DNA from 2 places in the Alteromonas sp. KUL17 genome. Region 1 is predicted to be linked to the other one. Evidence: predicted binding sites of a transcription regulator. Region 1 holds the regulator's gene; the other holds the start of a gene.

What was found. The regulator ArgR, encoded in region 1, controls arginine synthesis, uptake and breakdown. The targets are predictions, from matches to a motif close to ANTGAATANNTATTCANT.
Region 2: the regulator ArgR is predicted to act here: its motif matches at 4,836-4,853, upstream of KUL49_RS16170 (aspartate aminotransferase family protein).

The regions. Positions count from the first base shown of each region.
Region 1 covers NZ_BJKJ01000044.1:1,438-9,557, forward strand. The annotation lists gene KUL49_RS20455 (TonB-dependent receptor) at 1-2,021, shown strand, start outside; gene KUL49_RS20460 (TonB-dependent receptor) at 2,363-5,392, shown strand; gene KUL49_RS20465 (type 1 glutamine amidotransferase domain-containing protein) at 5,589-6,272, shown strand; gene argR (transcriptional regulator ArgR) at 6,398-6,862, opposite strand; gene mdh (malate dehydrogenase) at 7,100-8,038, shown strand.
Region 2 covers NZ_BJKJ01000021.1:51,392-59,511, reverse strand. The annotation lists gene KUL49_RS16195 (TorF family putative porin) at 1-404, opposite strand, end outside; gene rpe (ribulose-phosphate 3-epimerase) at 710-1,387, shown strand; gene trpS (tryptophan--tRNA ligase) at 1,453-2,460, shown strand; gene KUL49_RS16180 (aminodeoxychorismate/anthranilate synthase component II) at 2,561-3,145, shown strand; gene KUL49_RS16175 (HDOD domain-containing protein) at 3,443-4,609, shown strand; gene KUL49_RS16170 (aspartate aminotransferase family protein) at 5,071-6,279, shown strand; gene astA (arginine N-succinyltransferase) at 6,300-7,337, shown strand; gene astD (succinylglutamate-semialdehyde dehydrogenase) at 7,351-8,120, shown strand, end outside.

The sequences.
Region 1 (8,120 bases):
TCAACAGCGACCATCGCGCTGATTTCACGTATAGCTATCAAGATAATAGCTCTGCTCGTAACTATACCAGCAGCAATTCTCAACTGAATATGACGTCTAATGGGTGGTCGCAAGATTCAGAAACCACTATTTACACCGGTCACGTTTACTCATACTGGACAGACGACTTTTCATCTGAAATTAGTATTTCCTACAAAGATTACACACAAGCGTCAAATACAAATTCAGACTGGGGCGAAATCAACGTTAGAACTGGAACCGGTACGATTATAGCGGGCCAGGATGAGAACCGTCACGCTAACGTGCTGAAGAATGAAGTATGGACTCTAGGTTTCCACGGTGTATATCTTGCTGGCGACGTTGAGTATAAGTTCGGTCTAGAAATGGAAGATACATGGAACTATAACGTTTATGGACGTGACTCAGCAGGCACTTGGTCGTTTGAAACTTTAGAAGACTTCGCAAACCGTGCACCAGACCTGGTTGAATACTCAAATGCGTATACAAACGATATCAATGATATCGCCTACGATGTTGATAGTACGCTTTATACAGCGTATGGCGAAGCCAACTTTGAGCTATTTGAAGATTTTGAAGTAACCGCAGGTTTACGCGTTGAATATCTGACAGTTGAAGATTCACCCATGTTGAATCAGAACTTTCTTGATACCTACAACTTTGCCAACACAGAAAACCTAGACGGCAATACTATGGTGCTTCCACGTCTTGGGTTTGAGTGGTCAATTAATGAAGATCTTACTCTACGCGGTGGTGTAGGTCGCTTCACTGGTGGTTCTCCACTTGTTTGGATATCGAATGCCTACACCAAAAACGGTGTAGCGTTGGACCAGTATTCGACAGAAAGTATCGCGCCAGAGAATGTTATGTTTGATCAAGTACCTCAGGTGCTTAAAGATCAGCTTTCAATCGGCTCAGGTTCTACCAACTCAATTGACCCTGATTTCGATATGCCGTCTGATTGGCGCTATCAAATCGCAGCTGATTATATCTTCGACGTAGAAGGCTTAGGCAACAACTTCTCGTGGACAACAGAATTAACGTACGTTGACAAGAAAGATGCGGCAGCGTGGGTTGAGTTAGCCAGAACGCCTGAGGTAACTCTTGCAGATGGCCGTATTATTTACGGCAGTGTATACGATGGTACAGATAATGCTGGAAACTACGATATACAACTGACGAACGCTTCTGACGGTGGCCGAAGCATTCTGTTTACTACTGCATTAGGTAAACAATGGGACAACGGTATTAGCCTAAACATGTCATATACGCATCAAGACATTACTGAGGGCGCGCCTGGAACAAGTTCTACAGCAGAATCTAACTATGTTTTCAATATTGCGACAAACCGCAATGAGCCAAATGTTGATACTGCGTATTTTGAAGTACCGCACCGCTTTGTATTAAACCTTGGTTATACGCATCAGTTCTTTACTGGTTACAATACAGACTTTAACCTGTTCTTTGAAAGACGTTCTGGTCGTCGCTTCTCTCACACATTGGGCCTCTACAACGATCCTGACTTCGGTGATCAATTTGGTATCAACGGCGGTGATTACCAGATTTACATCCCTGAAGGTCCGAACGATCCGCTTATGGACTTCGAAGGTGGTTTAAGCTACGAAGAAATCATGGAAGTAGTGACAGCGGCAGGCCTTGAAGGTTATGCGGGTTCTATCATTCCTAAAAATACGGGTTCTCAGCCTTGGATCACGTCAATGGATCTTTATATTTCTCAGGAAGTACCAGGGTTCTATGATGACCACAAAGGGAAGGTTTACCTTTCAATTGAAAACTTTGCAAACTTGTTGAATGACGATTGGGGTAAAGTGTACCAAGTCGAGTATTCAAGTGTTGATTTGTTCGACTTACAAGGTGTTAACGAGAACAACCAGTATCAGTATACCAATGCGTTTGATGGTAACGCGGGTCAAAACTGGGATGAGTTCGAAGTGGATGAGTCTACGTGGCGTATTAAAGTGGGTGTTAGATATACGTTCTAATATAAAAAGAACATTTATCAATTAAGCACCGCGTATTAATTAAGCGACATATGACTTAGTTTATTACGCTCTTGTTATTAAGCCCGATTTCGATACTGAATTGAAATCGGGCTTTTTTTTGCGTTCAACCCGCCCTGCAAGTATTCCTATTCTCGCAAATTGTCATACGAAAGAAATAATATCCCCCTAGTATATTGGTGTTTCTCACCAGAATGTTGACACTCGTCTATTTTTGTCACAAAAATGTAATAGATTGGCTCTGTGATAGTTATTCAGAGCTAAACGTATGACAGCGCATTAAGTCGTAGCACTGCAAATAGAAATAAAAAAGGAAACTACACATGAGAACACTCACTCGATTCAATCGTGTCGCCGCTGCTGTGGCAATATCGATTGGTTTATCCTCTACGGCTATGGCACAAGTTACCTCCTCGGAATTGAACGGCAAAATAGTAGGTCCGCAGGGTAACCCCGCAGCAGGTACAGTTGTAACTGTAACTCACGTTCCAACAGGCGCAGTGAAAACTGTAACGGTAAATAACGGTGGTACGTTCAGTCTGCGAGGTCTTCGCGTAGGTGGTCCATATACAGTTGTTATTAACTCTGACGAATTCGCTGATCAGACTATCAACGATGTTTACTTAGAGCTTGGTGAATCAGCGTCTATCGAGCGTATGCTTGAGCCTGCGGCTGAATACGAAAACATTGTCGTTACTGGTTCTCAGGTTAGCAGCTTATCTTTCGGTCAAACGGGCCCGGTAGCAAGCTTCGACCTTTCTACTCTTCAAGAGGCACCAGCAATTAACCGTGACATCACAGACATCGTTCGTATCGACCCACGTATTTACGTAGATGAAGGCGGTAGCAACGGTATTCAGTGTGTGGGTAAAAACCCGCGCTTCAACAGCTTGACTGTTGACGGTGTTCGTATGAACGACCTTTTCGGTCTTAACTCAAATGGCTACCCAACCGAAAGAATGCCTTTTTCTTTCGACGCTATTGCTGGCGTTTCAGTTGAAATTGCACCTTTCGACGTAATTTACGGTGGTTTCTCTGCGTGTAACATCAGTGCGGTAAGTAAAACAGGGACTAATGAAGTTCATGGTACTGCGTTCTACGACTTCGGTAGCGACAGCTTACGTGGTGACTCACTTGAAGGTGATGACATTACGCTTGGTGACTATACCGAGAAGCGTTATGGCTTTACCGTTGGCGCACCGCTAATCAAGGATAAATTATTCATCTTTGCAGCATACGAAAAGCTTGAAGGTGCTAACACCTTCGATCGCGGTGCCATTGGTTCAGGCGCAATCAACGAAGTTGCACTTACTCAAGATCAGCTAGAAACTATTCAGACGGTGTCTCAATCTCTGTACAACTTCGATGCGGGAACAACGCCGCTAAGCATGCCAAACGAAGATGAAAAGCTACTTGTTAAATTAGACTGGAACATTAATGATAACCACCGTTTTGCATTCACCTATAATTATAACGATGGTAACAATTTCGTAGAGTCTGATGGTGATGCTAACGAATTTGAGCTGTCTAGCCACTTATATGAGCGAGGCGCAGAACTTCAAACATTCGTAGGTGTCTTGTACTCTGACTGGACAGACAAATTTTCGACTGAAATTCGTATCTCGCGTACAGAGTTAGATAACCTTCAACGCTCCATGTACGGAAATGGTTCTCCTGGTGATAACGATTTTGGTGAGATCAAAATCTTGTTCGATATGGAAACAGAAGATGATGCTGATGACCTTACGGTTTACTTAGGATCTGACGATAGTCGTCAAGTAAACCAATTAGATTGGGAAGCGATCAGCCTAATGTTCCGTGGTAACTATTATTTTGATAATGGGCATACGCTTACTTTTGGTTACGAGAGCGATGACCTTGATATCTATAATCTATTTGTGCAGCACTCTGAAACATCCATCTTTTTTGAAAGCTTAGATGACTTCGTTAACGGAACCAATGCCGAAATCGAGTATGGTTACGCCTATTCCGGTGAGTTGTTAGATCGCGCTGCAGAATGGGGCTTCAAGTCTCACTCGGTGTACGCTCAAGACGAGTTTTATTTAACCGACGATTTAAAAGTGGTCGCGGGCTTACGTTACGACTGGACAACAACGTCTGACAGACCTATTGAAAATACGGAATTTACTGAAAAGAATGGTTACAGCAATACTGCAAACCTCGACGGTATAGGATTGCTTCAGCCACGAGTTGGTATTAACTACACCCTAAGTGATAGTACAGAGCTGCGTGGTGGCTTCGGTCTATTCTCTGGCGGAAACCCTAACGTTTGGATGACCAATAACTACCAAAACACCAACGTATTAGGTGGGGAGGTAGAGGGTGACTATGCTAACTTGTTTGACGGCAGCGTTACTTGGGTAAATACAGAAGACGGCGTTACTGCTGGCCCTGGTTACTCAGTGCCGTCTGATCTTGATGCGCTAATGGACGCAGGCCTAGGTGAGAACTTTGAAAGTAATAACCTTGACCCAGACTTTGAAATGCCGAGCGAATGGAAGTTCTCTGCTGGCGTGACTCACATCACGGACGAAGACTACGTGTTTAACGTAGATCTATTAGTGAGTGTTGCTCAAGACCAAGCTATGATTAAGTATTTAGGGTTTGACGAGGTGGGTTTCACTGATGATGGTTACATCGACTACGAACTGACCGGTTACGGTTCACTTGAATTAACCAATTCTGACAAAACAGTGACGTCGTACTCATTTACTACGACGATGAATAAGTCGTGGGATAACGGTATTTCCGTAACTGCAGGTTATAACTACAGCGATGCGGAAGATGTTCAACCCATGACCAGTTCCGTTGCCTTCTCTAACTACCAATACCGCGCATTTACTAATCCTAACGAAGATGTTGCATCACTGTCCGATTGGAATATCAAGCATCGATTAACGGTTGATTTCCGTTATGTCACTGAGCTTATCGACGGTTATAACACGATATTCTCCGCTTTCGGCGTGGCGCAATCAGGTAGGCCTTACAGTGAGGTCTTTTCTCAAGATGACAGTAATGCAATCTTCGGCTTTACACCTTACATCGATGATGAAGCAGTATTACCAATTGGCGTTGCTCGAAACTCAGAAGAGAGTCCTTGGTGGACTAAGGTTGATGTTGCGATTAGACAAGACATTCCGGCTTTCCACAAAGACCACACCGCGCAGGTCTCATTTGTAATCAATAATTTCACGAATTTGATAAACGACGATTGGGGTGTGCTTGAAGAACCTGAGTTTAATCGAGTTGTAATAGGAACTGCGAACCCTACGCCACGTCAGGGTGACGCGTCTCTATGGGAAATGCGTATAGGTGTTAACTACCGCTTCTGACCGCGATGGTTAATTTCCCTAAGACATGTTGTAGTGTTAGGTGCCACTCTCCTTAACAGGAAGTGGCATTTTTTTATAATGCTCATTTATCTAACGACCATGTTATCAAGCGATCTCTCGCCTTTTTAATGATCTAACTGCGTACTTTAGCCGAAGTAATAAGCGACAAATTTTTAAATGCTCGCAAGGAGGGCTTATGACAAAACGTATGCTAATGGTTATGACGTCTCACGAAATTATGGGTGATACAGGAAAGAAGACCGGCATGTGGTTAGAAGAGTTCGCAGCGCCATATTACGCATTTAAAGACCAAGGCTATACTATTACGCTGGCATCGCCGATGGGCGGACAGGTACCTATTGATCCCAACAGCCTTGCTGATGATGCGATGACAGATGACGCTATACGTTACACCAAAGATGAGCTAGCACGCAGTGCGATGGCGTCAACAATACCCCTTGAAGATGTGCGTGCGGAAGAGTTTGACGCGGTCTTCTATCCGGGAGGCCACGGCCCTTTGTGGGACTTGTCGGATAACGCGCATTCTATCAAACTCATTGAAGACACTATAGCGGCAAATAAGCCCGTTGGCGCGGTGTGCCATGCACCAATTGTACTGAAAGACGTCAAAACACCTGACGGTAAATATTTAGTGGAAGGAAAGTCGGTTACCGGTTTCTCGAACAGCGAGGAAGCAGCGATGGAGCTCACTGATGTTGTACCTTACCTTGTTGAAGATGAGTTGGTGAAGAAAGGCGGGAATTACGAAAGTGTAGAAGATTTTGCTGTAAAAGTTTGCACAGACGGCTTATTGGTTACTGGACAAAATCCTCCATCGTCACGGCCCGCGGCTGATGCCCTTATCAAGCTTCTGTCTTAATCGACGTTAAAATCCTATAAATATTGAAACCGCATTAGCCATGCGGTTTCTTTGTCTCTAGTAGCTAAGATTGCACTCGAAGCGCTTTTCGAGCGTAATCGTGTCAATGAACAACATCGCTTTGGCTAAACGTTCTCAAACAGGTCTTCAACACGCTGTCTTAGTTCTTCGATTCTAGATACATCCGCTGGCGCGATGAAAATAGTGTCGTCACCTGCAATGGTGCCCAAAACTCCGTCTTTCTTACTTAATGAGTCAAGCAAGCGCGCAATAAGCTGTGCAGCACCAGGGCTGGTTCTAATGATTACCATTACGTTGTTGTGAACGATATCCAGTACCAGCTGTTTAAGAGGGCTTTTAGCCGTAGGCATACCTAGCTCTGGAGGCAAGCAATACACCATGTCACCTCGGGCATTTCGCGTGCGTACCGCACCGAATTTGCTTAGCATTCTAGAGATTTTAGATTGGCTGATGTTGTCGAAACCTTGAGCTTTTAAAGCATCAACAATCTCGCCTTGGGAACCGTAACTTTCGGCTTTAAGAATTTCTTTAAAAGCTTTGATGAGTTGCTCTTGTTTTGCGTTTGCCATTAGCGCTCTTTTCTTTTTTGAGGGTTATCGTTAGGAATTATATTTAGTATGCGTATATTGTGCCGTACAGGTAGACTTTGCGCAATTTCTTTGCATAATCATTCATGATAATGAATATCGAGATAAAATCGCCATAAATAACGTTAATAAGACGATCCGGTGATTGAGTTTTCCCCCGCGTTGCATTAGTGTGACGTTCCGTTTAAATACGTGAAGTAATCCCATAGGAGAAATGGTATGAAAGTAGCCGTGTTAGGTGCTGCCGGTGGTATTGGTCAGGCGCTGTCTTTGTTGTTGAAAACACAATTGCCAGCAGGTTCAGATTTAGCGCTTTACGACGTAGCGCCAGTTGTTCCTGGTGTTGCCGTTGATTTGAGCCACATCCCCACTGCGGTAAAAGTAACCGGTCACGGTAAAGATGACCTAGCTGATGCACTAACTGGAGCAGACGTTGTTCTAATTCCAGCGGGTATGCCTCGTAAGCCAGGTATGGATCGTTCTGATCTGTTCAACATCAACGCCGGCATTGTTAAAAACCTAATCGAAGGTGTAGCTGATAACTGCCCGAACGCGTGTGTTGGTATCATCACTAACCCAGTTAACACTACTGTTGCTATTGCAGCTGAAACGCTAAAAGCTAAAGGCGTTTACGACAAGAACAAGCTTTTCGGTGTAACGACACTAGACGTTATCCGTGCTGAAACGTTTGTTGCTGAACTTAAAGGTGTAGATGTATCTTCTGTGCACGTACCGGTAATCGGTGGTCACTCTGGTACAACTATTCTTCCTCTACTTTCACAAGTTGAAGGTGTAGAGTTCTCAGACGAAGAAGTTGCTAGCCTAACTACTCGTATCCAAAACGCTGGTACTGAAGTTGTTGAAGCTAAAGCGGGCGGCGGTTCTGCAACCCTATCAATGGGTCAAGCAGCAGCACGTTTCTGTTTATCTCTAGTTGCAGCAATGCAGGGTGAGAACGTTGTTGAGTACACTTATGTACAAACTGACGACAGCGACGACGCAGCATTCTTTGCACATCCAGTTCGCCTAGGCGCAAACGGTGTTGAAGAAATCTTGCCATACGGCGAGCTAAGCGCATTTGAAGAAAAAGCGAAAAACGACATGCTTGAAGGCCTACGTGGCGACATCAAGCTAGGCGTAGACTTCGTAAACGGCTAATAACGCCTGAAGCGGATGTACTAGCATCCGCTAGAAAAGGCTGGATACGTTCTTACGTACCCAGCCTTTTTTGCATTTAAGA
Region 2 (8,120 bases), on a different contig from region 1:
TCGTACGCAATACCGTCAGACTCACCTGAAAAACCGAAGTACATATCGTGCTCATATGAATATTCGTCACCTGCACCGTAGTTCACGTTAGACGCCCACGTACCCGCATAAAAACCACTTTCATGCGCGTAATCGATACCACCCTGTACTGCGGCTTCGTTAGTTGTTTGTGTTAGACCACGCCAGATGTAGTTACTGGTTGCACTAGCGTTAGCAGTAAATGAACCTTCTGCATAGCTAGGCATGGCTGTTAACAGACACGCTGAAGAAATAGCAGCGGCAAGTATTGTTCTTTTTGTAGATGTTTTCATGTGTGTTCTCCAGTCAAATTCAAACTTGTTGTAATTCGTTTTTTCTGTCTGTGTTTTCTTTTTTGGACTGGATAACGCAAAGTTGATGCCCATTTATGGTTCATCAAAAAAACTCGCAAAAAATAAATTAACCAATTGAAATTTAAAATGTTATTTCACTTAAAAAATTCACCCGCTGTCACCGAAACAAAAAAACACTGCATAAAAACGCACCAACATGACGCGCACTCACCAAAATTGGGCAACGCTCTGACAAGGTCCGTTTATCTTAAATTTCCGTGAAGTTAACGCTGATTAACCCTTTGCATAGTAAAGAAGCACGGATTTGGGTAAACTTTCGCAAAGGTGAAACGTAAGTGGCAACGCACCTTGTTGTTTTTAGAATGAAAGGACATGCAATGAAACCATTCCTAATTGCTCCATCAATACTATCGGCCGATTTCGCTCGACTTGGCGAAGACGTAGAAAAGGTATTAGAGGCTGGCGCTGATGTGGTGCATTTCGATGTAATGGATAACCACTATGTACCCAATCTTACGTTTGGGCCAATGATTTGCGAGGCGTTAAGAAACTACGGCATTACCGCTCCCATTGATGTGCACCTAATGGTGAAGCCCGTCGATGACTTAATTGAAAAATTCGCGAATGCAGGGGCCAGCTATATTAGTTTTCACCCAGAAGCGTCTGAGCACATAGACCGCTCTCTACAGCTTATTATCGATGCAGGTTGCAAGCCGGGGCTCGTATTTAACCCAGCAACGCCACTACATTACCTTGACCACGTCATGGACAAACTGCACCACATTCTTATTATGTCGGTTAACCCAGGGTTTGGTGGTCAAAAGTTTATTCCTAGCACCTTAGATAAAGTGCGCGCGGTGAAACAGCGTGTATTAGAAAGCGGCTACGATATTCGAATTGAAATTGACGGAGGCGTAAAAGTCGATAACATTCGCGAAATAGCGGGAGCGGGCGCGGATATGTTTGTGGCTGGTTCGGCTATTTTTTCTCAACCCGACTACAGCGATGTCATTGAGCAAATGCGCAATGAACTAGCGTCACTGTCTAAAGCATAATTTTTGAAGCTTTATTTTCTCAAGCTTTATTTTCACAGTATTTAACGTATTACAGGTAAAAAGAAATGAGTAATAAACCCGTTGTATTAAGTGGCTGTCAGCCTTCAGGACAACTTACCCTTGGCAATTACATGGGTGCACTTAAACAGTGGGTTTCCATGCAAGACGACCACGACTGCTTATATATGATAGTGGATTTGCATGCTATTACTGTACGACAAGACCCTAAGCAGCTTGCTGAAGCTTGTCTAGACGGCCTTTCCCTTTACCTTGCTTGCGGTATTGATCCACAAAAAAGTACTCTGTTTTTGCAATCCCATGTGCCTGAACATGCACAGCTATCTTGGGTATTGAATTGTTACGCCCAAATGGGTGAGCTTAATCGCATGACTCAATTCAAAGATAAGTCTGCGAAGAACGAAAATAACATTAATGTAGGCTTATACAGCTACCCTGTACTCCAAGCAGCAGATATTTTGCTATACCAAGCAGATAAAGTACCGGTAGGTGAAGATCAGAAGCAGCACCTTGAATTGACTCGTGACATTGCTACACGTGTTAACAATCTATACGGCGATGTATTTCGTCTACCTGACCCGTATATCCCAGACTTTGGCGCGCGCATCATGAGCCTTCAAGAGCCTGAAAAGAAGATGTCTAAGTCTGACAACAACCCGAATAACTTCATCGGCTTATTAGAAGATCCTAAGAAGTTGGCCAAGAAAATCAAACGTGCCGTGACCGACTCTGACGAGCAAGCTAATATCTACTTTAACCCAACTGAAAAACCAGGCGTGTCTAACTTACTGACTCTACTTTCGCTTGCGACAGGTAAATCAATTAAAGAGCTTGAGCCTGAATATACTGACAAAATGTATGGCCACCTTAAAGGTGATGTTGCAGACGCTGTGGTTGCTCTACTTGAACCAATTCAGGCCCGCTATGCTGAAATTCGCGCAGACAGAGCATATCTTGACGACGTAATGCGTCAGGGTGCTGAGAAAGCGTCAGCGCGAGCGGCTGAAACTTTGGCTAAAGTATACAAAGCAGTCGGCTTTATTCCAAAGCCATAACAGCCGAATTCCAACATCTTGCTACACGCCATGAAGGGTTCATTTAATCCTTCATGGCTAAAACCTTCGCAACTTAGAAATACCAAGGACTAGCACTGCTGTGTTGCTGTTAATTGATAACTTCGATTCGTTCACTCATAACCTCGCTCGGTATTTCACTGAGCTCAGCGTCGACGTTGAAGTGGTGCGAAATAACGCACTGACCTTAGACGACATATCTCGCTTAGCGCCTTCACAGTTAGTTATTTCACCGGGACCATGCACGCCTAACGAAGCGGGCATAAGCTTATCTGCGATTGAACATTTTGCAGGCAAGATTCCTATTTTAGGTGTATGCCTGGGTCATCAAGCTATAGGTCAAGTGTTTGGTGCCAAGGTAGTAGGTGCACAAGAGATTAAGCATGGAAAAGTTTCACCCCTAACACACCGCAACAGTGGCCTGTTCAAAGGCTTACCTAACCCGTTTAACGTGACGCGCTACCACTCATTGGTTTTAGATCCCGCATCGCTACCTGCCTCACTGAGTGTTGATGCATGGTGTGAAACCGCAAAGGGCACAAAGGAAATCATGGCAATTTCCCATAATCATCACCCTATTTGGGGCGTGCAGTACCACCCCGAGTCACTACTTACCGAACACGGTCATAGCGTACTGGATGCGTTTCTTCAGTTTAAATCAATTTAAGTATACGAGTTTGATGCCGATACGCTTCTATAGTGTAAAAGGTTACGCTTGAAGGCCAGAATTACTCGCAATTCACTGATTTTTCGTTTAACTTTTCATAATTCGTTTTAGCCAATGCGCTGAATAAAGATTATACGAAGCATCGCACACGCAATATCAACAGTTGCAGGGTAAATAAGGCTTGCTTTCAAGCAGTAGCTACCATTTTCATCATTACCGTAGCGAAAGTAATAAAGGCCCCTGATGTACGATAATATTGCCGTTCACCAAAAAGTTATGAGCAGGAGTGCTTTTAATATGACAATGGGGGCAACCACACCGCCCACGATAGATGATCGTTTTGAAAATATGATCATATCGCCAGAGCGAGTGCTGGAAATGCTAGGAAGGCGCAAGGTGGGAGAGGTAAGCTTCGAGCAATCGGAGCAAGGTGATGCGCGCAGGCTGCTACTGCACGTTGAAAAAGTGGCGATTGAAAACAAGCGCCTTCAAGAGAAAACCGAAGCGTCATACCTTGAATCAGTGAGTCACCATCTTCACGAGATCCTTTTAGGTGAATTAACAGAGCAGCTAGGCTATACCGACGAACTCGTTCAAAATGTACTTAACTTGCCCGAAAATATCGGCGAGCTTCTTGATGCACTTTCCGTGAAGGCATGCTCGGTTTCGAAACTAGAGCCAATTGCCGCAACCATGCCATGGCTTTATGATGAACTAATCGTTGTGGTGAATACTCCACGATTTAGACGCAAAGACTCCCGAGGGCGTATCATTGTGGTAGAGACACTGCGCACAGCATTGAGCTTTTTGGGTATTGAAAACCTACGCACATTGATACCGTCGCTCATTTTAAAGCGCGCTATGCCTCAGATTACCGACCCTTACCCGCTAATTAAACAAAAGCTTACGCCTTATACGACTGGCGTTGCTATAACGGCGAAACGCCTTGCAGCACTTACGGATTTAAACAAAAACCAGGCTTATACCCTTGCGATGCTCAGTAATTTGGGGCGCTGTGTCGTAACAAGACTTTACTTCAAACTGTTCGATAAAATTCAGCTACACCTGTTGCAAGAATGCCAGAAAGACAAAGAGCAAAAGCGACATGAAGCGCTACTCAAAGTGGCTCCTTCAGCCAACCACCTTATTGCTCTGCAGCAAGAATTCGCAGATCCAATCAGCGCGGATATTCTGGAGTGGATGCAGTTAATGCGCTTGCCTATTGCAGAACCTATGCGAGCGTGTGCCGATAAAGTACCCGCACAGCCTAAAACACTCAGTAAGGTACTTCATCAAGCCCGAACCTACACACAAATTCGGATGTTACATCAGTTAAAGCTTGTTGAAATGAAAGAAGTAAAGCCGCTTTTCATGGAGCAACGCTACCCTGCAGGTGCACTCGAAAAACTCAAAACCATTGATATTTTCACCCTTCCTTTGGTAAAAAACGAAGAGAATCATTAATTTTTAGTGGATATTCATGCACTCGTTATGCACCTTTTTCATTTCATGTGCATGATGCCCCAAATTATTGACGGTTGCTCAATGCGTTGCCCGTTTTTAGCGACATTAAACAGGTAAGGCTTCCAGTCCTATCCCCCCTTTTTTATTGCCTCACAGTGCATTAAAACCCGTATGCAGCCCTTTTCTCAGCGCAAAAATTGATTATTACTAATTGATATAGCCCAGTAGTTAATAGTTATTCACTTTTCCTGCAAATTAAGCCACAGTCCTTATAAATAAAGGGCTGCAGCCCTTTGCATAGAAGACAAATGTTAAAAAAAATGGCATACTGTTGAACAAATCCGATTAGTTTTTACGCGCCCAATTAACGCTTATCGACCAAAGTAGTACTAAAATGTGCTCATAGATTCGATAGGCCAAATCACACAGTGTGATTGGCGCCCAACGCAGAGGTAACAAAGATGAACGTAACTCGCGCTACATTTGATGATGTAATGGTTCCTAACTATAACCCAGCAGGTATGGTACCTGTTCGAGGTGAAGGTTCACGCGTATGGGATCAAGATGGAGCTGAGTACATCGACTTTGCAGGCGGTATTGCAGTTAACGTTTTAGGTCACTGTCACCCAGAGCTTGTGAAAGCTCTTAATGAACAAGGCAGCAAGCTTTGGCACTTAAGCAACGTTTTCACTAACGAGCCAGCCCTTCGTTTAGCTAAAAAGCTAAATGACGCAACGTTTTCAGATAGAGTTTACTTCGCAAACTCAGGCGCAGAAGCGAACGAAGCAGCATTGAAGCTAGCTCGTCGCTGGGCGCTGGACAAGCACGGTGAAGACAAAAACCAAATCATCGCGTTCAACAAAGGTTTCCACGGCCGTACCTTCTTTACCGTAACAGTAGGTGGTCAAGCTGCTTACTCTGACGGTTTTGGTCCTAAGCCAGGCGCTGTTGACCACTGTGACTACAACGATTTAGCTGCCTTTGAAGCGCTAATTTCTGACAAAACCTGCGCGGTAATGATGGAACCGCTTCAGGGTGAAGGCGGTATTATTCCACCTGATGTAGATTTCGTAAAAGGTGTTCGCGAGCTTTGTGACAAGCACAACGCATTACTTATTTTTGACGAAGTTCAGTCGGGTGTTGGTCGTACTGGTCACCTTTATGCCTATATGGGTCTTGGCGTAACACCTGATATCCTAACAACCGCTAAATCTCTTGGTGGCGGCTTCCCAATTGGTGCCATGCTTACCACAGCAGACATCGCTGCACACCTTAAGCCAGGTACCCACGGTAGTACTTACGGTGGTAACCCACTAGCCTGTGCTGTTGCGGAAAAAGCGTTAGATATCGTGAACCAGCCAGAAGTGCTTGAAGGTGTACTTAAGAAAGAGGCCTTATTCCGTGAACTACTAGGTGCTATCAATGAAAAGTACAACGTATTTGAAGAAGTACGTGGACAAGGCATGCTGTTAGGTTGTGCGTTAAATGAAAAATACCAAGGCCGTGCACGTGACTTCATGATGGCTGCAACGAAAGAGAACCTTATGTGTCTTGTTGCTGGCATGAACGTTATTCGTTTTGCACCTTCACTGGTTATTCCTGATGAAGACATCAAAGAAGGTCTTGCACGTTTTGAACGCGCCGTTGCTGCCGTTGTAAACGCCGAATAATTACAACACGAGTAGCGAACATGAATATCATTCGCCCTATCACGAAGGCCGACTATAACGCGCTTAAAGAAATCGCCGTTGAATCAGGTATTGGCTTTACGTCTTTACCTGTCAACGACGAGTTGCTGCAGCGTAAAATTGATCGTGCAGAAACTGCGTTTAACAAACCAAACGTAACCGAACCTGGCGATGAGTCATACTTGTTTGTAATGGAAGATACCACTACCGGACAGGTAGTGGGAACAACAGGTATAGAAGCGGCTGTTGGTATAGACGATGCGTTCTATCATTACCACCTAAGCAAAGTAGTGCACGCCTCGCGCGAGCTTAACATTCACAACACGGTAGACATTCTAACGTTTTGTAATGACTACACCGGTGTTACTGAAATATGTACGCTGTTTCTTCGCGAACAAGCCCGTGGCGGCATAAACGGCCGCTTCCTTTCAAAGGTTCGATTCTTGTTCATGATGGAGCACCGTGAACGCTTCTCAGAGACAGTTATTGCTGAAATGCGCGGTGTGAGTGACGAAGAAGGACGCTCACCGTTTTGGGAGTGGTTGGAAACCCATTTCTTCTCTATGGATTTTCCTACTGCCGACTACTTAACTGGCATTGGTAATAAAGTGTTTATTGCTGAACTTATGCCGAAGTACCCGATATACGTAAATCTGCTTAGCAAAGAAGCGCAGGAAGTCATTGGCGAAGTTCATGACAAAACACGCCCTGCTCTTCAGCTTCTTGAAGAAGAAGGCTTTTCTTGCCGCGGCTATGTAGACATTTTCGACGCAGGCCCGACGGTAGAAGCAAACTTAAGCCACATCCGCACGGCTCAGTCGAGTTTAAAACTGCCTGTAGTGATTGACGATAGCGCTGCTGCCCAAGGGCAAACGCACTACATCATTAATACATCAGTATCTGATTTTCGTGCAGTTGCCACCGAGATGACGGTAAGCGAAGAAAAGCAAGTTGCCGTACTATCTCGCCAAGCCGCTGCTGCATTGAATGTCAAAGAGGGAGAGCACGTACGCTTCGCCCCCGTTACATTCAGAGATTAAAAGGACACCCACTATGCTACATACACATTTTATCAACGGTGAATGGGTTGCCGGACAAGGTCATGACTTAGCGTCAATTGACCCTGCAAAAAACGAAGTGATTTGGGAAGGTAAGTCTGCGACAGCCTCTCAAATTGATGACGCAATTAACGCTGCTCGTGCTGCACTTCCAGCATGGAGCATGAAAACCGTTGAAGAGCGTCTTGAAATTATTAAGGTTTATGGCACTAAGCTAGAAGAAGCTAAAGCGCACCTTGCCAAAGTTATGGCTAAAGAAACGGGTAAGCCAGAATGGGAAACTGCCACTGAAGTTGGCGCCATGATGGGCAAAATTGGTATTTCTGAAAAAGCCTATTTTGAACGCACGGGTAACGTTGAAAACCCAATGCCTGTAGGTAAAGCCTTCATTCGACACAAGCCTCACGGCGTTGTTGCTGTATTTGGCCCATACAACTTCCCTGGCCACCTGCCAAACGGACACATTGTTCCAGCCCTTATTGCAGGTAACACGGTTGTGTTTAAACCAAGCGATTTGACGCCTATGGTTGCACAAGAAATGGTGAAGCTATGGGATGCTGCTGGCCTGCCAGCGGGTGTACTCAACCTAGTACAAGGTGAAGTTGAAACAGGTAAGGCATTGGCGTCGCATAACGATATCGATGGTCTTTTCTTTACGGGTAGCTCACGCACAGGAAAAATCTTGCACGAGCAGTTCGCAGGTCACCCAGGTAAAATTTTGGCTCTTGAAATGGGTGGTAACAACCCACTCATTGTTAAAGATGT